Regions from separate parts of the Desulfothermus okinawensis JCM 13304 genome, predicted to be linked through region 3. Evidence: riboswitches for the same ligand, from Rfam matches in the RefSeq annotation. Region 3 holds a riboswitch; each other region holds the start of a gene.
The links. Region 3 has a riboswitch for cobalamin ahead of ACYQ0O_RS07960 (DUF2162 family putative transporter). Riboswitches for the same ligand answer to the same signal wherever they lie in the genome.
Positions count from the first base shown of each region.

Region 1 (7,005 bases), on a different contig from region 3:
TTTCGCATGTATATTTTTATTCACAAGCAATTGCCTTGACATCTACAGGAAAGTCCTTAACACTACTTATCCATCAAATTTATTATAGTTGGAGGTATGTCTTGGTATGACCAGAAAAGACAGGACAGAGGGAATCTACAGTCGTCTTGAGGTGTTAGACGAGTCAGAGAGAAAGCAGTTTTACAGGATACACCTAAAGGAACTTTTGCAATATGCATACAGGTATTCAGAGGAAGTAAAAAAACGTTTTGACAGGGCACAATTTGATGTAAATAAGTTCAAAGATCTATCAGACATCAAACACATACCAATCTTAAAGAAAAAAGAGCTTATTTTTCTCCAATCAATGGGACCACGACTTGGTGGGCTACTTACAAAGGATTTGGGTAAGATGAGACGTATATTCATGTCTCCAGGTCCAATATTTGATCCTGAAGACCGCAAGCCAGATTATTGGGGGTGGACAGAAGGATTTTATGCTGCTGGTTTTAGGACTGGTGATATTGTCCAGAATTGTTTTAACTATCATTTAAATCCAGCGGGACTCATGTTTGAAGAACCTCTCAGGAATTTAGAGTGTGCAGTTATTCCAGCAGGTCCTGGAAATACCAATACCCAGTTGGAGATCATGAAAAAGCTAAAGGTTACTGGATATGTGGGTACCGCCAGCTACCTTTCCCATATTGCACAAAAGGGTGAAGATATGGGAATTAATTTAAGAAAGGATCTGTCTTTGGAAGTGGCATTTGTAACTGCTGAGAAGTTGTCTGAAAAAGTGAGGAGTACCCTTGAAAAAAAATTCGACCTTATAATGAGACAGGGATATGGAACTGCAGATGTGGGGTGTATTGGATACGAATGCTACCACAAAAATGGACTTCATATTTCATCAAAGGTTTATGTGGAAATATGTCACCCTGATACAGGGATTCCATTAAAAGAAGGTGAAGTAGGGGAAGTTGTTGTAACAGGTCTTAACAAGACATACCCTTTAATCCGTCTGGCCACTGGAGACTTATCATATATTGAACGAGGGACATGTCCTTGTGGTAGGACTTCTCCAAGGCTAGGAGGGATAATTGGACGTGTGGATACAACAGCCAGGATAAAAGGATTATTTGTGTATCCACATCAAATCGAACAGGTAATAACTAGATTTGACGAGATTAAGAGATGGCAGCTTGAAGTTACAAATGAAGGTGGAATAGATGAGGTTACCTTATATGTTGAAGCTACGGAGTTTAAGAGAAAAGATGAATTATTACATACTTTTAGAGAAAAAATTAAAATCAGGCCAAATTTGAAGATAGTACCTCCAGGCACTTTGCCTCCAGAAATCAGACCAATAAATGACAAAAGAAGGTGGGAATAAAAACTAAAGGGTGTTATCTTTTATATAACCCAAGTTTATCGTTTTGATAAACTTGGGTTATATATTTAGGAAAAATTTCAGAATAACCCTTCTTTATTGTTGCTTAACTTTATAGTCTCTCTTTACAGCAGAAAACTTAATTTCCATCCCGTCAATAGCTGCAATGGTATTTTTAAAGATCTTTTTTGCTTCTTCTTCAAAGGGCTCATTGCTACTATATCTCTGTGAGAAATGAGTGAGAATGAGTTTATCTACCTCACTTTTTTTTGCAATTTCAGCTGCTTGTGAGGCAGTTAGGTGATTGTAATTTTCAGCAAGGTCCTTTTCTGTTGAAAGATAAGTGGATTCACACACCAAAATATCGGCATTTTTTGCTATTTTGTATGTGGTATCACACATCTTTGTGTCCATAATATAGGAAAAGATCTGGGTCTTTTTGGGTACTGCCACTTCTTGTAAAAAGATCCTTTTCCCTTTAAATTCAACTGTACCTTTGTCCTTTAAATCTCCAATTGCCTGTGGTGGGAAATCTTTTGGTAACTTGGATGGGATTACGTTCCATCTAGGTGGATCACATATACGGTATCCATAACAATCAATTCCATGGTCCAGTTTGTATGCATACACCAAAATTTCCCCTGAGATTTCCACTGGTCCCTCACTTTTCACTGGCCTTGGAATAATATTGAGATTGTTGTGAAATATAGCTGCATTTATGAGATTTCTTAAAAAAATCTCTCCCTCTTTTGGGTATATTATTTCCACAGGATGTTTTATTTGATTGAGTGAAAGCCTCTGGATTATTCCAGGTAAACCAAGGCAGTGATCCCCGTGGAAGTGGGATATAAAGATTTTTTTTATTCTATTTATTGGAACCTTAAATTTAATTATCTGACGTTGCGTTCCTTCTCCAGGATCAAATAAAAAGTCCTCTTTATCCCATCTTAGAAAAAGTCCCACATGATTCCTAAAGGTACTGGGAACCTGTGAAGCTGTTCCCAGTACCACCAGTTTTTTTTGGCCCATTTAGTCTTGATCCACAACTATCAGTTGATATTCTTTTTTGTGTTTTTTAGATGCAGCAGCAACTAAGACCCTTAGTGCTTCTATCATCTTCCCCCTTTTGCCTATAACCTTACCCATGTCCTCCTTGGCCACTTTTAGTTCTAGAAGAGGCATGCGTACATTCTCTAAATTTTCCTCTATTACTACCTCTTCTGGCCTGTCCACAATTTCCTTTACAAGCTTTTCAACAAATTCTTTCATCACTATCCACTCTCTTGTTAAAGGTGAGACAAAAAAGAGCCAAAAAACCAATCCAAAATTGGATGATTAACTTAGTAGATTTTATACTCTAGTCTGCATTTTTGCAAGGGTAGATGCTCGCTTTTACATATGTTGTGTTGACCTACTTTTAGTTTAGTTGTTTATTCAGGTTGTAAAAGGATATAACATTATCTTTTAAGAGTTGAGATTTCTGCCGAGGCTTTAGACCATTTTCTTTGACGAATTGTATGTATTCTTTGGAGATTTTTTGTCCCCCATCACTATTTAATAGTATTTTGTTTATGTCGTAGAGATTCATATTTACTATGGATTCTACATCTTCTTTACTAGATTTTCCTTGTTGTAAGGTAATTCCTATATGGACATGGATATTTTTTAATAATTCAATGGTACTTAGTTCAACATGATCAATTACTATTTGCTTGTGAAGCGCATTATAATTACTTAAGATTTCCAAAGTTTTTTTGGTAATCTCGTATTTGTTGTTTCTCGGTGTATGAATCCCAATTCTTTTATTCTCTGGCAAATAGTTTATGCACCAATCTAGTTGTTCAATAAATATCTTTTCTTGGTCTTGGTCGTATCCATCTAGACCTATTTCTCCTATACCAAGACATTTAGGATCTTTCATGCTATTTTCTAGGGCCTTTTTTATTTCAGTGGGTAGATTCTGTTTGTCCTTCAATTCCCTGCAAATAGTCCTGGGATGTATTCCCACTTTATAAAAAAAAGGAGAATTGACTTTAGATATATTCCTTGTGATTTTTGCTAAATAGTCCCAGTATTGGGCATATTGGGATATATCTTTGATTTTATCATTATACGCCCAAACAATACCTCCAATATTGTTGGAATAGTACTTTTGGGGGAAATCTCTGTCTCTTTTTATCAAGATATCCCCATGCATATGGGAGTCAATTGCAACTATCATCTCATCCCTCCATTATAGTTGATGGGGAATTCTAAAATCCAATTAAGAATATTGTCAAATCATAATATTTAAATAAAACTATTGACTATTTGAAAATGAAAAATTATTAGCCATTTTGTGGTGCCCAAATTATGGGCTTAAAAGGGAAGCCAGTGAAAATCTGGCACGGTCCCGGCCGCTGTGACAGGGGACGAAAGCTGCAGATGGCCACTTCCCCGCCACCTTTTTAAGCAAGGACGTAGGTGAAGACAAAAGTTTTTGACCTTCACACACTGCTACTAGCAAATAGCAGGTCCTTCACTTGAAAAGGTGGCGGGGTGGGAAGGAGCAGTGAGTAGGATGATCCTGGAGTCAGAAGACCTGCCACAATAATTTTTTTTCATAATCTGCCAGGGACAGATTAGCCTTTAAGGGTGAAGAAAACTCGGGTGCAACCCTTTAACTGGATTTGTGTCCAGTTAAAGGGTTTTTTTATTTTTAATTATCTTTTAAAAGGAGGTAGCTGGCATGAGGTTTTTAAGGGTTTTATTTGTAGCAATTATTTTATCAACATTGATCCTGGGCAGGGGAATGGCTATGCAAAATCAAAAATCAAAAACTGCAATCGTGGTTGCAGCATTTGGTACCACGTATCCCAAAGCGCTAAAGTCTCTTATCAATGTAAAGGAGGCAATAGAGAAGGACTTTCCCTCTGTTGAGGTGAAAATGGCATTTACTTCAAATATTATAAGAAAAATCTGGCATAAAAGGCAGAACGATCCTAAATGGAAAAATAGAAAGGATATCCCAAGTGATATACTCCATGTAAAGGGTCCCCTTGCAACCATTGCTGATTTGCAAGATGAGGGATATAGGACAATTATTGTTCAGCCAACTCATTTCTACGCAGGTGAAGAGTTTATGGACCTAAGTTCATATATAAATGGACTAAATTCCATTAAGACACTAAAGAAAAAATATATGCCCTTTGAAAAATTGGTTATTGGACGTCCAATAACAGGTATGTGGGGTCCAAAACACGACTATATTGAAGATATTGAAAAGACAGCAAAGGCCCTTAAGGATGATGTTATGTATGCGAAGAAAAAACACGCGGCCCTGGTATATATGGGACATGGAAATGAATTTTTCTCAACAGGTATCTATGCTCAGCTTCAAAAAAAGATGAGACAGATGTATCCTGGGGTAAAGATATTCATTGGTACAGTTGAAGGATTTCCTACTTTAGAGGATGTGGTATCTGGACTGGTCCACTGCAAGGTAAAGAGGGTGGTGCTAAAGCCACTTATGATGGTGGCAGGTGACCATGCAAATAATGACATGGCAGGAAATGATAAAGATTCCTGGAAATCTGTGATTAAATCCAAAGGGATTAAAGTCTATCCAGTAATAAAAGGCCTGGGCGAGAATCCCGAGATAGTAAAAATAATTGTAGAACATGTAAGGCAAGCAGCAAAAGATAATGGGATTGATTTAGATTAAAGAATAGAGGGGAGATTTTACTCCCCTCTATTCTTTAGAAACATGCTTCCGTTACATAGAATTTGGGTCCTGGTATTCTGATTGCCTGTCCAATTACGCAGTTTTTTTCAAAAAATAATGGTAGTCCCTTGAGAAATCCAAGAAATTTTTCTTTTGCCTCTACTCCATCCACTACCATAAACGTACTTTTACCATTGCTTGCCACATAGGTTATGTGCTTTCCATCTTTAGAAAAATAGGGAAAATCAGTCCATGTATATGTTTTGCCCTCCACACCATCTAGTACTATAAAATACTTCTTATTTTTCACAGCAATGTATGCCAGGTGTTTCCCATCATTAGAGAATTTAGGACGCCTTACAAAGTCGTAGCCTTTACCTTCTTTTCCATCCAGTACAATAAACCACCTTTTTCCCTTTCTGGCCCTATAGGCTACATGTTTTCCATCACTGGATACCACTGGTAGGCCTACTGAGTCATAAAATTTTTGAGGTTTATTATTTATAAAAACAGCTCCTTTTTTTTCTCTAACCCCCATATAAAAAAGCTCACTTCCCTTTGAAAAGAAGTAAACTCCAATTTGATCCAATTTAGGTCCTTGTTTTCCATCTAACACAATAAACATTTTTTTGTCTTCATAACCCATGAAGGCAATGTTTTTACCATTATATGAAAATATGGGGGTCCCAACAAATTGATAGGCTTTAGATTCTTTTCCGTCTATAACTGCAAAAAAATCCCTATTAATCCTTCCAACAAAGGCAATGTGTTTTGAATCAGCACTAAACACTATGTCTTTTACTTCATCATAAGAAGAACCTCCAACTATTTTTCCGTCCATGACAACACTGTATTTGTCTTTTATTTTAACAGCATAGGCAATGTGTCTGGAATCTGGGCTGAAATGGGGCTTTAAAACAAGGTCATATTCTTTAAGTTCCTGGTTGTTTAGACAAATGGTTGATTTGCCATTGTCTTTTAAAGCCACAATGGCAATTTTTTTTGAATCAGGGCTAATTACAGGTGATATTTTTTCAGCTACGGCCTTATAGCCTTTCCAGGGATTTCCATTTACCACTAAAAATTCCCTCTGATCTGCGGTGGCAATGAATATTATCTTTTTCCCATCAGGGGTAAATTGGGCATTGTACACCTCATCAAATCCCTCAGACAATTGGTTATTATATAAGACATAGGCCCTGTCTTTGATCTTTCCCATAACCAAAAAATTTTTCCCATCTGGAGAAAATCGGGGGTATCCCTTGGCAATTCTGGAAAACTCAATTGTTTTTTTGCCATCCACCACAGCGATCATTTTCTCTTTGTCCTTTGATATGCAAACAAATCCAATGTGTTTTAAGTCAGGTGAAGGAACTACTGATGCCGGGATCAATGAATAACCAACAGGGCATGTCCCTTTAAAGAAGACCTGTTCTTTTAACGTGGTGGCATATAACTTTGCGGTCAGTAAGTATGTTAATGCCAAGGTGAGGAGAATAATTTTTTTTAGTTTCATTTAAACCTCCATTTTTAGAAAATTTTGTGGTATCTCTGGTCTAGATAAATAAAATCCTTGGGCATAGTCAAATCCTAGTTTGTTGATTAACCTCAGTTTTTGGGGGGAGTCTATTCCCTCTCCCACAAGGGCTATGTTCCTAAACAAAGATAACTCTGAGATTGATTTTAAAAGATAGCCAGTTATTGGTTGGGTGGCAGTTTTATTAATCAATTCCTTGTCGATCTTTAGAAAATCCACATGAAGTGAAGTAAACACATTTAGATTTGAGAATCCAGATCCAAAATCATCAATGGCAAATTTGACTCCGTATTTTTCCTTTAATTTTAAAATAGTAATATTTATATCTTCAAATTCTGAAAATTCTGAGATTTCTATGAGCTCTATACAGATTTGTTCTAGATTCATGGAAAGATT
Region 1 covers NZ_BAAIEW010000003.1:22,252-29,256, forward strand. The annotation lists gene ACYQ0O_RS01885 (phenylacetate--CoA ligase family protein) at 107-1,372, shown strand; gene rnz (ribonuclease Z) at 1,466-2,398, opposite strand; gene ACYQ0O_RS01895 (KH domain-containing protein) at 2,399-2,638, opposite strand; gene ACYQ0O_RS01900 (TatD family hydrolase) at 2,787-3,590, opposite strand; cobalamin riboswitch at 3,692-3,972, shown strand; gene ACYQ0O_RS01905 (sirohydrochlorin cobaltochelatase) at 4,098-5,072, shown strand; gene ACYQ0O_RS01910 (TolB-like translocation protein) at 5,107-6,588, opposite strand; gene ACYQ0O_RS01915 (EAL domain-containing protein) at 6,589-7,005, opposite strand, start outside.
Region 1: linked by a shared signal. The riboswitch ahead of ACYQ0O_RS01905 (sirohydrochlorin cobaltochelatase) and the one ahead of ACYQ0O_RS07960 (DUF2162 family putative transporter) in region 3 are both predicted to bind cobalamin.

Region 2 (7,005 bases), on a different contig from region 3:
TCTCAAAGAGCTGTTTGGGATATTTAGGTTCAGCAAGGAGTATGTATCTGGATTTTGATTTCTCAATTAGTTCCAGTTCCCTTGATAGTCCCTTCTCCCATCTTTTTTCTTTTAAGGCTGTGACAACTTTAGGGCTAATTCCAGTGGATACCCATGTGTTTGAATTTTTAACAGCATTTTGGGCAGATTTATATATTTTGATCAGCTTTTTCCATGTCCTGGCTCCAATTCCTGGAGTATGTTTCAATATCAGTGATGAGTAAAGTTCCCCATTCTCCATCTATGGCTCCAAGACTGTTAAAAAATTTAAAGCTATGGCCTAAAGACTTGATGTTTGCCCTTTTAATGTTTAATGTTTCTTCACTTATGCTGCTTTTTTTAGACCCCTAGAGGTCTTTTTAATGTATAAGAAGTCAAACACCATTGCAACATTAACTTTGCATTAGTCAGTTATTTAAGGAGGATTTTAATGGGTGGTGAACTTTTGTATAAGTTTTTGGGCTTAGCAATTCCTGGCGGTATATTGACATTTGTTTTTGGAATTTTTTGCGGGGGTATTTTGATTTCTTTTTTTTCCATGTTATTGGGAATAATTAAAAAAGTTAAATTTTATGAAAAACTCTCTCTCCAAATGCTGAGAATGGGTTTTTTCGCATTTTGGGTGTACATAATATTGGACGTAGCATATGGTTGCTTTATGGTGCACCTCTTTAGTTTAAAAATGGAGTGGGGACAACTAAAAGAATTATTTTTCAAAAGTTCTATTTTGCAACTGGACCTTGCTCTTTTATTTGGATCTGTTGTTTTGTTTCTCATTGTTTTTTTATTAAAGGATGTTTTAAAGAAAAATCGTAATTTTTTTACTGTAATTTTAGCGTGTGTAAACATAATATTATGGCTTGGGATATATGGGGCAATAAATTTGAAGTTTTACTATTTTCATGAAAACATCTCCTTTTTAGATATACAAATGAAAGAGATTCTGTTTCCTAAAGAACTATTTCCTGTTTTAATGTTCTGGGCTTATTTGTTTTTATCCATTGGTACTGCATCTCTATATTCCACATTTTATTTAATGCTCAGAAGAAATAGAGATGATTTTGGAAGGGATTATTATAAGTTCACTATTCCTGCATGTGCTAGATGGTGGTATGCTATAATTATTTATTTAATATTTTCAATTAGTAAGGCCTTAATGGTGTTTGGAAGTTTTAGTAAGGTGCCACTTATAGTTTGGGGGATTTTGGGGGTAGAATTGTTAGTGGTACTAATAGTCTTTACTTTAAATCACAAATTGATCAAAAGTGAACATCCAATAAGGCTTAAAGAAATCATGGTATTAAGCCCCTTTTGGGGGGTACTTATGAACATACTCTTTGTCATGGGGTCTATTTTTGAATTGGGATACAATATAGTATCGGGGAAATTTTTTTAGGAGTGCCGGGGGAGGGAGTCGAACCCTCACGGGCGCGAGGCCCGCGGGATTTTGAGTCCCGTGCGTCTTCCAATTCCGCCACCCCGGCGTGAGATGGATGATTTATATTTAAATAGTTGTTAGGTGTCAAGTGTAGATTTTTAATTGAAAGGGGTTGTTGGATGATTTTAAATGAAAAATATATTGATGAACTAATTGAGTATATCCGTTCTGGAAACTTGGCCCAGGACTTTGAGTATTCTACTGAAGAAAGGAGGTATGAGATCCTGGATTTTTTGGAAAAGCTCATGGACCTTGGGGAGGTTGCAGATGAAGCAGCCACCAAAATTATATTTAAAAACACTCAACTTGGGGCCTTTTTTGAAAATAGCCAAAAATAACGGCTTTTGTTTGAAGATAATATATATGAATACTCCTTTATGAAACGAAAGCCCTGCAAGTTGTCTTTATGCCAGGGATGGTTAGAAAAAATTAACACATAACCATTATCCTTTACATACTTTTTAGATAATTTTAAAAATTTGTCCCAGGGACAAAATGCCCTTGAGAGACAAAGATCAAAGTCCTTTTCTCTCAGTTCTTCAATGTTTCCCAAAAAAAGTCCTGTATTCTTTATTTGTAGGAAATTTATCATTAAATTTATGAAAACTCCCCTTTTTTTTCTAGGTTCCACCATGAGATAATCTCCATTTTCATACAGAATCCTGAAAGGAATGCCAGGTATACCTGCTCCTGCCCCAATATCCAGCATCTTGAACTGGTTATAATGGTTTGAAAATGGGGAGGTTATGTTAAAAAAATCTGCCAGGTATATGGAATCTAAAATAAGCTCGTCAAAGATTAGTCTGGGTTCCTTGGTGCCAACCATGTTGGCTTTTTCTGCCCATTTGCTTAAATTAAATATAAAAGTGCATAATTTTGTTGTATGGTATGAATGGATATTTATACTGAGATTTGCTTCATGATTTATTTTTTTTAAGATATATCTTTCAAGAGCCTTTTTGTCCATGGGTCTTTATTTTAAAGAAAGTACTTAAACAAGACAATAATGTTTTCTGCTTATTCCATGCTGTGTCTGTGTATGTGATCTGTGTCTGTGGTCTGTAACTTCCCTATACTCACACATACACCCCCACTCACACTTTCACATACACCCTTCACCCTTCTACCTTCTACTAATAACTAAAGACTAATAACTAATCACTATTCACTTGATCCATAACCCAATCAATAATCGGAGCTAAAGAAATAGGCAGATACTTAAAAAAATTATTGACTATCAAACAAAGTTAGGTTTATCTAATTTCTCCATTAAAGGAACTAGGAGGATATATGAAAGAATTTACAATTGCCCTTGCTGGGAACCCCAATTCTGGTAAGACCACGCTTTTTAATTTACTTACTGGCGCTAGGCAGCATGTTGGAAATTATCCAGGTATTACAGTTGAGAAGAGGGAGGGATATGTAAAACATGGCGAAGTGACTCTGAGGATTGTGGATCTTCCAGGAACCTATTCTCTCACTGCCTATTCCCAGGAAGAGTTGGTGGCCAGGAATTTTATTGTAAATGAGAAACCTTCTCTAGTTGTTGATGTTATTGATGCCACAAATTTAGAGAGACACATGTATTTAGCTGTACAGTTTATGGAACTTGGTGTTCCACTAATCCTGGCTTTAAATATGATGGATGAGGTAAAAAAGAAGGGTATGGAGATAGATATTGACAGACTTTCTTCCCTTTTGAAATGTCCTGTGGTGCCCATGGTGGCCAAAAAGGGGATAGGGAAAAATGAATTAATTGAACAAGTGGTTGAATGTTCCATTAATGAAAGGGATTGGGTGCCTATTACTATTTCTTATGGACCAGATTTGGATCCTGTAATTGAAAAAATGTCAGAACTTATAAGAGAAAGTAACTTTTTAACTGAAAAATATCCTCCTCGCTGGATAGCTTTGAAGTATTTGGAAGAGGATGAAGATATATTGTGCAAGGGGGATAAGCAAGATAAAGGTGTGTCTAGTGGGTTAAAAGCACTTGCAAAAGAGGTATCAAAACACTGTGAGAAGACCCTAAACACTGTGCCAGAAGCCATAATCGCTGATTATAGGTATGGATATATAAACTCTTTACTAAAAGGAGTGATAAAAAGGCGTTTTGATACTGATAGATTGGATATATCTGATAAAATAGATAAGGTGCTTACCCATAGGTTCATTGGTCCACTCATTATGGTATTTGTCCTCTATCTTATGTTCAAGATGACTTTTTTGTTTGGGGAATATCCCCTTGCATTGATTGAGAAGTTTTTTGGGCTACTGTCTAATGTTGCATCCAAATACCTTCCGCCGGGTTTTTTTAAATCTCTTGTTGTTTCCGGGATCATAGATGGTGTTGGTGGGGTTATGAGCTTTGTTCCTCTTATAATGATAATGTTTTTCATACTGGCCTTTTTAGAAGACAGTGGGTACATGGCCAGGATGGCCTATATGCTGGATAGGGTTTTAAGGATATTTGGTCTCCACGGATATTCTGTGATGCCCTTTATCATTTCCGGGGGAATTCCCGGAGGGTGTGCTGTTCCAGGAATAATGGCCACCAGGACGCTCAGGGGACCCAAGGAGAAGATAGCAACTATTCTAACGGCACCATTTTTTTCCTGCGGAGCAAAGGTCCCTGTTTTTTTGCTCCTTGCTGGGGCTTTTTTCCCAAAAAGCGGTGACAAGATTATGTTTGCTTTGACCATTTTTTCCTGGCTATGGGCACTTGTTATAGCCAAGTTATTTAGAACCACTGTAATTCCAGGAGAATCCACTCCCTTTGTGATGGAACTTCCACCTTATAGGCTACCAACGTTAAAGGGCCTTATTATCCACACATGGGAGAGGGTCTGGCAATATTTGAGAAAGGCTGGAACAGTTATTTTACTGATCTCTATTATAATTTGGGCAGGTATGAGCTTTCCATCTCCTCCTAAAAAATTAATAGATCCCATTAACAAGAAGCTGGAGATTTTAGAGATGGAGATCTCTAAAACTGATATCACCCAGGAGAAAAAAAATGAGATTTTACAACAAATACAAAAATTAAAGGGAGAGAAGAAGAAGATATCACTTATAAATTCCTTTGCAGGAAGATTGGGTATAATGGTGGAGAATGTAACAAAAATAGCCGGGTTTGACTGGAGGAGTAATATTGCCCTTTTAGGGGGTATTGCTGCCAAAGAGGTAATTGTTTCTACCCTTGGAACTGCTTATTCTTTAGGGGAAGTTGATGTGGACAACTCCTCTTCTTTATCAAAGAGGATAGCAAGTGATCCAAACTGGAATAATATCAAGGCCATAAGTTTTATGGTCTTTGTCCTAATTTATGCTCCATGTTTTGTGTCCCTTGTTACCATTGCCCAGGAATCAAATTGGAAATGGGCTGTATTTTCCGTGACTTTTAATACCATAACTGCATTTTTGGTCTCTGTGTTAATTTATCAAGTAGGCATAAGGTTTTTTTAGCCCATTGACTTTTGTTGGGAATTTTATTAGACAGATAAAAAATAAATGAGAGATGTCTCCTAACATCTCGGAACACGGTGAAAATCCGTGGCGGTCCCGCCGCTGTAATCGGGGAGGTTGTCCTGCCTAGGGATCAGGTGTTTATCCTGGTCCGGTCACTCTCAAGGTCCACCTTGGGGGGAAGGCCGTGGGGCATACTGATGATCCGAGAGCCAGAAGACCTGTTAGGGGATATATATTTCGGAGTCCTGATGGTAAAGGGACCCGGGAAGACAAATGTGTTTTCCTGGGTCCCTTTTTTATTTGGCAAAAAATAGTGGTCCACAGCAAAAAAGGTCAAAAAAAAGGAGGTATGAGCCATGAAGAAAAGTGTTATATCCTATCGTCGCAGGTGCAAAAAACTAGGGAAAAATACCGGTCTTTCCCACTATATCCTCTTGACCCCAAAGGCCAAGAAATAGGTAAGTGGTAGCTTATGAATAAAACAACATATGTGAATACCGGTTATGGTCCCAGATTTTCTGTCCTGGAAATAGGGGTAGCTGATAGGGTTGCTGTTGTTGAAGGAGATAGTGGATTCTGGGCAATTATAGATTCATCTGAGCTTCCAGAGGTGCTTGGAGGGAGACTTACAGAGGACTTCCTCAAAAAGGAGAAGGAGTTCAAAGAGGAGATGGAGAATCTCAGGTTCAAGCTGCCTCCATCTGCTGTTTACTTTAACCCCACAGATAGGTGTAATTTTGACTGCACCTACTGCTATCTCCCCAGGGATAGGAGGAAAAACGGCATTTCAATGAGTGGTGAAGAGGTCTGTTCCCATCTGGGAAAGCTCCTATCCTTTTTTAAAGAAGTCCTTGGAGATGAGGCCAAACCCCAGGTGATATTCCACGGTGCTGAACCAATGATGGCAAAAGAGGCTGTTTTTGAGGGGATATCAAAATACAAAGACCACTTTCTCTTTGGCATACAGACAAATGGGACCCTTTTAAATGATGAGGACCTTAGGTTTATTAAGGAGAATCAGGTTGGACTTGGTATATCCCTGGACGCTCCAGTGGAGGAGCTTGCCAATACCACAAGGAAGAGTTGGTCGGGAAAAGGTGGGTTTAAAAAGGTAGTTGAAGTTATTGAAAAACTATCAGATTATCCTGCATACAATGTGATTACCACTGTTACAAAATACAATGTGTCAGTGCTAAAGGACCTGGTTAAGTTCTATTTTGATCTAAGTGTTCCAGTGATCATGCTAAATCCCGTTCGTTGTACCCAGGAAGGTGGAAGACTCTCTAAACCAGATGACATGGTGTTTTTAAAGGAAATCACAGAGGCACTGGATTATAGTTATGAGCTCTATGAAACTTCAGGGAGAAAGGTAGTAGTAGCCAACTTCGCAAATATCCTTGCAGGAATCCTGGGACCTACTGGTAGGAGACTTATGTGTGATATATCTCCATGTGGTGGAGGAAGGTGTTTTTTTGCACTGGCTGCCAATGGAGATATCTTCCCGTGTAGTGAATTTATTGGCATACCAGAGTTTAAGGCGGGAAACATAAAGGATGATTCCATATCTGATATCCTGAAAAGAGACCAGATTAAGATGGTGACCAGTAGAATGGTTGAAAAGATAGAACCATGTAAATCCTGTGCTGTGAGACATTTTTGTGGTGCTCCCTGTCCAGCAGAGGTCTATATGCTCAATGGAGATCTAAACACCGTTGCACCATTTTGTAATTTCTACGAAGGACTTATTAGATATGCCTTTAAGGTGATATCCCTTGGCAGGGAAAACGCCTATCTCTGGGATGGCTGGGAAGAGGAAACTGAATGTACTTATAATTTTGCTTAAACATTATGAGGCTGTGGACCACTATTTACAAATTTTTCTAAAAAATTTGTTCTTGACTTGGAAAAGAAAATCAATATAATCAACTCTCGTTGCATTGATCCCCGGTAGCTCAAGCGGCAGAGCGGGTGACTGTTAATCACCATGTTGGCGGTTCAAGTCCGCCCCGGGGAGCCAGAAAAAGCAAAATAATTAAGGCCACTTAGAGAGAGTCTCTAGG
Region 2 covers NZ_BAAIEW010000035.1:22,614-29,618, forward strand. The annotation lists gene dprA (DNA-processing protein DprA) at 1-280, opposite strand, end outside; gene ACYQ0O_RS12000 (hypothetical protein) at 470-1,435, shown strand; tRNA gene ACYQ0O_RS12005 (tRNA-Leu) at 1,439-1,523, opposite strand; gene ACYQ0O_RS12010 (hypothetical protein) at 1,597-1,815, shown strand; gene ACYQ0O_RS12015 (16S rRNA (guanine(527)-N(7))-methyltransferase RsmG) at 1,779-2,444, opposite strand; gene feoB (ferrous iron transport protein B) at 2,768-4,942, shown strand; cobalamin riboswitch at 4,986-5,185, shown strand; gene cbpB (peptide-modifying radical SAM enzyme CbpB) at 5,418-6,788, shown strand; tRNA gene ACYQ0O_RS12030 (tRNA-Asn) at 6,887-6,962, shown strand.
Region 2: linked by a shared signal. The riboswitch ahead of cbpB (peptide-modifying radical SAM enzyme CbpB) and the one ahead of ACYQ0O_RS07960 (DUF2162 family putative transporter) in region 3 are both predicted to bind cobalamin.

Region 3 (7,005 bases):
CATAAGTCCTGATAGGTTTTCAGGAATTGAGTTAAATGCATCTTTTATCCCTTGAATCAAACTAAATGTTTCAGTCTCCTCATTAGTTTTTGATTTGGCCTCAGCTCCATAGAGGGAATTAAGTGTCCCTACCACTGCTTCCTTTGCAAATATACCAGAAAACAGCCCAACAGTAGCAGGCCAGTTATCCTTTTCTATTCCAATGGGATGGAATATGGGGGTTATGGTCTTGCCGATCTGAGATAATACAGAAGAACCTGTATCCTTATGTCCAAATGTTCCATCAGTGCCAATGGAATTTAAGAAACTCAAAACCATTACTATAACAATAATTACCTTACCTGCCTTTAATAAAAACACCTTTAATCTGTCATAAGTGTGTATTAAAGTGCCCTTAAGAGTAGGCATGTGATAGGGGGGAAGTTCCATTACAAATGAAGAAATCTCTCCCTATAAAACAGTATTTTTTAATAAGATACCTGTAATCACGGCTATTAGGATGCCAATTAAATACAGGGAAAATATTAAATTGGTTCCCCCTGTTGGGAAAAATGCAGCTGCAAATAGGGCGTACACCGGGAGTCTGGCGCCGCAAGACATAAATGGGTTCATGGCTATGGTCATGAGCCTGTCTCTTTCGTTTTCCAGGGTCCTGGTTGCCATAATGGCAGGGACATTACACCCAAAACCAACTAACATTGGAATAAATGCCTTTCCAGGTAGACCAATTGCCCTCATGAGCCTGTCCATAACAAAAGCAGCCCTGGCCATATATCCTGAATCCTCTAAGATAGAAAGGCACAGGAACATAAATCCTATTGGGGGGATAAAGGTTGCAACAGTCTGGATGCCCGCTCCTACTCCATTGGCGAGTATTGTGATAATCCATGCTGGAAAATGGAAATTACTTAGTAAGTGGGATAGACCATCTACGAATACTGTTCCACAGAAAATATCAAAAAAATCAATAAAACATCCTCCAACATTAATAGTAAACATAAAGGTAAGATACATTGCAAATAAAAATATAGGTATTCCCCCATGTTTAGTTGCAGTTGCCACAATCTACAGGGAAGCAGGACCAAGGTGGACAACCTTTATTGTAATATATACAATAATCATTGCCTGGTCAGTATCTACCCTATTTTATCAGCTTGCCACATTTAATAAACACCCTATTTTATCAATTGCATGGATTATTGGAATATGCATATTTTTTATGGCTTTGTTTTATTTTCTCAAAACAAAAGGCGCTGAGATTTTAGAGGTGGAGACATTGAAAAAACAAGTACATATAGGATGTGATGGTTGTAGCAATAGTTCCATATGTCCCATGTCTATTAATGATTAAACAAAAAAGGGGGATAACAGATGAGTGTTAGAAAAGATCTTTTATCTAATTTATGGGACAAAATAATTAAGAAAAAATGGAATTCAAAAAAATATGGTATGATTAACAGCCAGTCAAAAATCAAAATAAAAAGGATAGGATAAATTTAAGAAATTGAATTAGTTCAATAAAAATGTAACAAGAATTGAGGCTGTTATTTAATTAAATCCTTTTGTCAAACTAACTTGACAACAAAAATTAATCTTTGTAAGCATTGATTCAACCAAGCAGAAACAAAAAATTGTTCAGGTGCCGTCAGGCTTAAAAGGGAATCCGGTGAAACTCCGGAACCGGCCCGCGGCTGTGATAAGGGGACGAAAGCTGCATAAGGCCACTTCTCCTGCCACCTTTTCAAGTGAAGGACTTGCTATTTGCTAGTAGCAGTGTGTGAAGGTCAAGAATTTTGGGCTTCGCCTATGTCCTTGCTAAAAAAGGTGGCGGGGGAGGGAAGGCGCAGCGAGTAGGATGATCCTTTGAGTCAGAAGACCTGCCTGAGCAAGGATATTTTTAAGGTCCTTCGGGGCAAGGGACTTAAAAATATAAGTCTTTGGGGATAAAAACGGGAAATCCCTGAAGTCCTAATTGGTAGGATTTCAGGGATTTTTTTATTTTCAGGGAAAGTTTAAGGATGATTATAAGGTCATTTTTGATTGGAATAATATTTACTCTATCAATTTTCGCGGTAAAATCTGCCATGGGGTTATATTATATAAAAAATAACAAGAGGCATTATTATACAATGCTGGGAACTACTGTAGCTATCTATTTTTCTATCTTTTATTTATCTTATCTTATTATAAAATACGTTGATATAACAAGTATATTTCCTCTATTTGAAAGATTTTTAAAATCAGGAATGTCCATCCATCTAATAATGGCACTTGGCATGATATATTGGGGGATTAATATACTTTGTAAGGAAATAAAAAATACAAAGGCCTATTTATTTTTATTAATACCATGTCCCCTTTGTATGATAGTTATATTCTTAACTTTATCTTTTTTATTTAAATTTATTGGTAAGTATAATATCAAATATCTTATTAGTTTTTATTTTATATTTTTAGCTATTCAAATTTTTACCCTTATATTATTGGATATATTAACTAGATGGTACAGGAAAGTATCATTTATAAATTTTCTAGGATATACACTTATTTTTATAGGAATATATTTTTTATTGGTTTATTTACTTGCACCACAAATTGGACAACTCACTAATATCTATCGTCTATCAATGCATTCTAATTTAAGCCATAAATTTAGTCTAAAAGATATGTATATCATAATAAGCTCACTTATTATAATATTATTTGGCTATTTTCATAAAAGGAATTTAATAAAATGAATATAAACTCTATTTTACAAACTATTATATATGTTATCTCATCTTCCCTGATGCTTCCTGTAATGATTTTGTTGGTAATATTAGGTATTTATATTTTGTATGTTTCAGGTAATTTTTTATCTGAATTTGTCGAACGAAAAAGAAAAGTAAAATCATTAAATATTGATATATTATTAAATGATATAGACAGTAAAAAAGAATTATCTGATCAATATCTTGATAAATTTACCTTTAATGTGAAAAATTATGTGCTTAAATTAAATAATATAATAAAAAATAAAAATGGATTCCTTGATATAACAGTTGAAAATCTATTGCAACATACAGAATTAAATATGATTTCAGAACTAAACAGAATAAAAATGATAGTTAGAATAGGTCCAAGTCTTGGACTCATGGGCACTCTTATTCCAATGGGAACAGGTCTTAGTTCACTTAGCTCAGGGGACATTACCCGGTTATCTTCAAGTTTAATTATTGCCTTTACCACAACAGTTGTTGGGCTTGCCCTGGGAGTTATTGCTTACTTTTACTCTATTATCAAGGAAAGATGGATTAAAGAAGATATCATGTATATAGAGGTAATCACAGAGGCCTTTATGAGGATTGTATTAAAATGAAATTCTTAAAAACAAGGAGATATCAATTTTCTAATATTGACGATGATCCCTTATCTGGAGTTGCAAACCTCTTTGATCTTGGTCTAGTATTTATTGTAAGTCTTCTTTTAGCTCTTTTAAGCGTTTATCATTTAACAGATTTTTTTAATAAAGACACAGAAATAACCATAATAAAAAAAGATAACCATGTGAAAATGGAGATAATTACAAAAAAGGGAAAGGTTATAAAGGCATATAAGGTTACAAAAAAAATAGGTCAGGGAGAAGGGGAAAAACTTGGCACAGCATACAGGCTTAAAGATGGTAGAATTATCTATATCCCAGAAAACCAATAAAATTATTTTCTCACTCTTTATTTTTGTGGTATTAAGTAATATTTGCTATGCCAAAAACTCCAAGATACTTTTTTTAATAGGAGAACCTTACTCATCTCCAATTTTACATGCTATAAATAATATAGATAAAAAATATCCAAAGATATATGTAAAAAAACACATAGATTTTGTGGTGGTATCACATTTTAAGAAGATTGATAAATCCTTTTTAAGAAAATACCATGTGTTTTTAGTAGATATAATGTATCCAGCCACAAAAAAAATAATTTCCATGATATCTAATAAAAAAAAGATAATTTCATTGAGAGGAAAACATGGTGGATATTTTACTGAAAAAAGACTAATATTTGATAATAATATAATAAAATATTTTTTGTTTCCATCTCCATCTAACACTGAAAATTTATTAAAATATGTCCTAAACAAAGAATTAAATGTAAAGATATCATATAAAAAGCCTGAAATACTTCCAAAAATTTTTATTGCTCATCCCTACTCTGACAAATTTTTTACAAATATTGAAGATTATCTAAGATGGTATAAAAGTTCAAAGCATTTTAAAAAACATGGTTTTTGGGTGGCAATTACATATTATAGCTCTATGGTAAATAATACATTAATCAAAAAATTGGTGCAAAAATTTGAGGCAAATAATATAAATGTAATGGTAGTATATGGATTCCCAGCCTACATGGGAGTTAGGAAGTTTCTACTTCCCCATAAAGTGGATTTTATTATAGGGATTTCCTATAAATTTTCTGCATCATTAGATGATAATGGCAAAAATACACTAAAGGAGCTCAATGTCCCTGTTTATAATGTTATTTCCTTGCTGAATTTAAGTAAAAATAAATGGGAATTATCTAAAACTGGACTTACTCCTTTTGAGGTTAGTTTTCAGATATCCATACCTGAATTAGGTGGTATTATTGAACCCACAGTTATTAGTTCCAAAGAAAAGAGATACAATAGTTCTGTCCAAAAATATTATTTTCAAGATGAAATAATTGATTATCAAGTTGATTGGCTAATAAACAGGATTAAGGCAATGCGAAGACTCCAGATAAAAGAAAATAAATATAAAAAAATAGCAATAATTTATTACAATCATCATCCAGGTAAACAAAATATAGGTGCAAGTTATTTGAATGTTATGAAATCTTTATCCAATATATTAATTAATTTAAGAAAACAGGGATACAATATAGGAGAGAACATTAAACTAGACTATGAGACTTTAAAAAATGCAATGCTTTTGTCAGGTAGAAATGTTGGAAATTATGCAAAAGGAGAAATCCAGAGGTTAGTAGATTCTAAAAAAGTAGTACTTTTACCAATATCAAAATACAAAGAATGGATAAAAGATTGTCCTGAGAATTTTATAGCCCCAGTTATGGAAAAATGGGGAGCTCCTGAAGATAGTAAGATAATGGTTTATAAGGGAAATTTTATTATTCCAATGGTAAAGATAAGTGATAATGTTATTATCTTGCCCCAGCCATCTAGAGGATGGGGGCAGGATCCAATAAAGATGTATCATGATGTGACACTACCTCCTCATCATCAATATGTAGCAGTATATCTATGGCTTAAAAATAAGTTTAAGGCAGATGCAATAATCAATTTGGGAACCCATGGTACCCATGAGTGGATGCCAGGGAAGCAGGCTGGAACCATTTACTGGGATAATGGGGATTATCTAGTTCAAGATATACCTGTATTATATCCTTATGTAATGGACGATATAGGAGAGGCAATACAGGCAAAGAGAAGGGGCAGGGGAATAATACTTTCCCATTTAACTCCAGTTATAAAAAAGGGAAACCTCTTTGATAAATATTTAAAACTTGAAGAAAAATTAAATGAATATGAAGTTGCAAAAAATAAAAATAGCAGGGTAACAGAGGAAAAACTTTTAGAGATAAAAAGACTTGTAAAGAAAACAGGGATAGATAGGGATCTTAAGATCAAAAAGATCACAGAAGAATCTTTAGAGGATATAGAACATTATCTAATAGATCTAAAACAGCAATACCTGCCTTATGGTCTGCACACTTACGGAAAAATCCAGGACAAAGGTGCAAGGGATTTTGCAAAAACACTTGCTGAAAATTATAAGGATATCTCTAAAGACCCCATTAAATATTTTTATAGTAGGCTTAAACAAAGCGCTCAACTTGAGATAAAAAATCTAATTAATGGCCTAAATGGTAGGTATATCCCGCCAGGTCATGGAAATGACCCCATAAGGTCTCCTGACTCACTTCCCACTGGAAGAAATCTGTATGCATTTGACAGCTCCAAAATACCTTCAAAAGAGGCATATAAGGTTGCAAAAAGATTGGTGGATGAGTCCCTGGAAAAATATAAAACATACCATGGTGGAAGATATCCAGAAAAAGTAGAGGTGATCTTATGGAGTGTGGAAACATGTAGAGATGAAGGGATAAATATTTCTCAAGCCCTATATTATATGGGGATTAAGCCTGTTTGGGATTCAAAGGGCAGGGTGATAGGGGTGATACCAATTTCAGGTAAAGTGCTACAAAGGCCACGTATAGATGTGCTTATGCAACCATCTGGCCTATTTAGAGATATGTTTCCAAATATCATTCAGCTTTTAGATGATGCAGTGAAAATGGCGCAACGACAAAAGGATATTGAGAATTTTATAGCTGCTCATTCAAAAAAAATAGAAGTAGAATTAATTAAAAAGGGTGTAAAGAAAACCATGGCAGAAAAGTTGGCTGGAATACGAATATTTGGTGCGCCACCTTCTGCATATGGTACAATGGTGGCTGAACTCACAGGCAACTCTGGGATGTGGGATAATTCAACTGATATTGCAGAGGTGTATATAAATAGACTCTCATATGGCTATTCAAGGGATTTTTGGGGGAAACCTCTAAAAAACATATTTAAAACCCAGTTAAAAGATGTGGATGTGGTGGTGCATAGCCTTTCTACAAATCTATATGGAACCATGGATAATGATGATTTCTTTCAATATGCTGGTGGAGCAGTGCTTGCTGTAAGGACATTAAAGGGAAAGTCCCCTGAACTCTATGTGGCAAGAAGTGCTGATCCTAAAAATTCATTTGTTGAAGATATATCCAGGACCATAGGAAAGGAATTTAGAATTAGATATACAAATCCAGAGTGGATCAGGGCAATGATGAAAGAAGGCTATGCAGGTGCAAGGGAAATGAGTAAATTTGTGGAATATATGTGGGGATGGCAGGTAACAGTCCCATCTGCTGTTGATGATGTAAAGTGGAAACTAACATACAATGTATATGTGAAAGATTCCTA
Region 3 covers NZ_BAAIEW010000017.1:46,065-53,069, forward strand. The annotation lists gene ACYQ0O_RS07940 (nucleoside recognition domain-containing protein) at 1-444, opposite strand, end outside; gene ACYQ0O_RS07945 (nucleoside recognition domain-containing protein) at 451-810, opposite strand; gene ACYQ0O_RS07950 (hypothetical protein) at 737-1,351, shown strand; gene ACYQ0O_RS07955 (hypothetical protein) at 1,372-1,494, shown strand; cobalamin riboswitch at 1,621-1,899, shown strand; gene ACYQ0O_RS07960 (DUF2162 family putative transporter) at 2,019-2,738, shown strand; gene ACYQ0O_RS07965 (MotA/TolQ/ExbB proton channel family protein) at 2,735-3,358, shown strand; gene ACYQ0O_RS07970 (DUF2149 domain-containing protein) at 3,355-3,693, shown strand; gene ACYQ0O_RS07975 (cobaltochelatase subunit CobN) at 3,635-7,005, shown strand, end outside.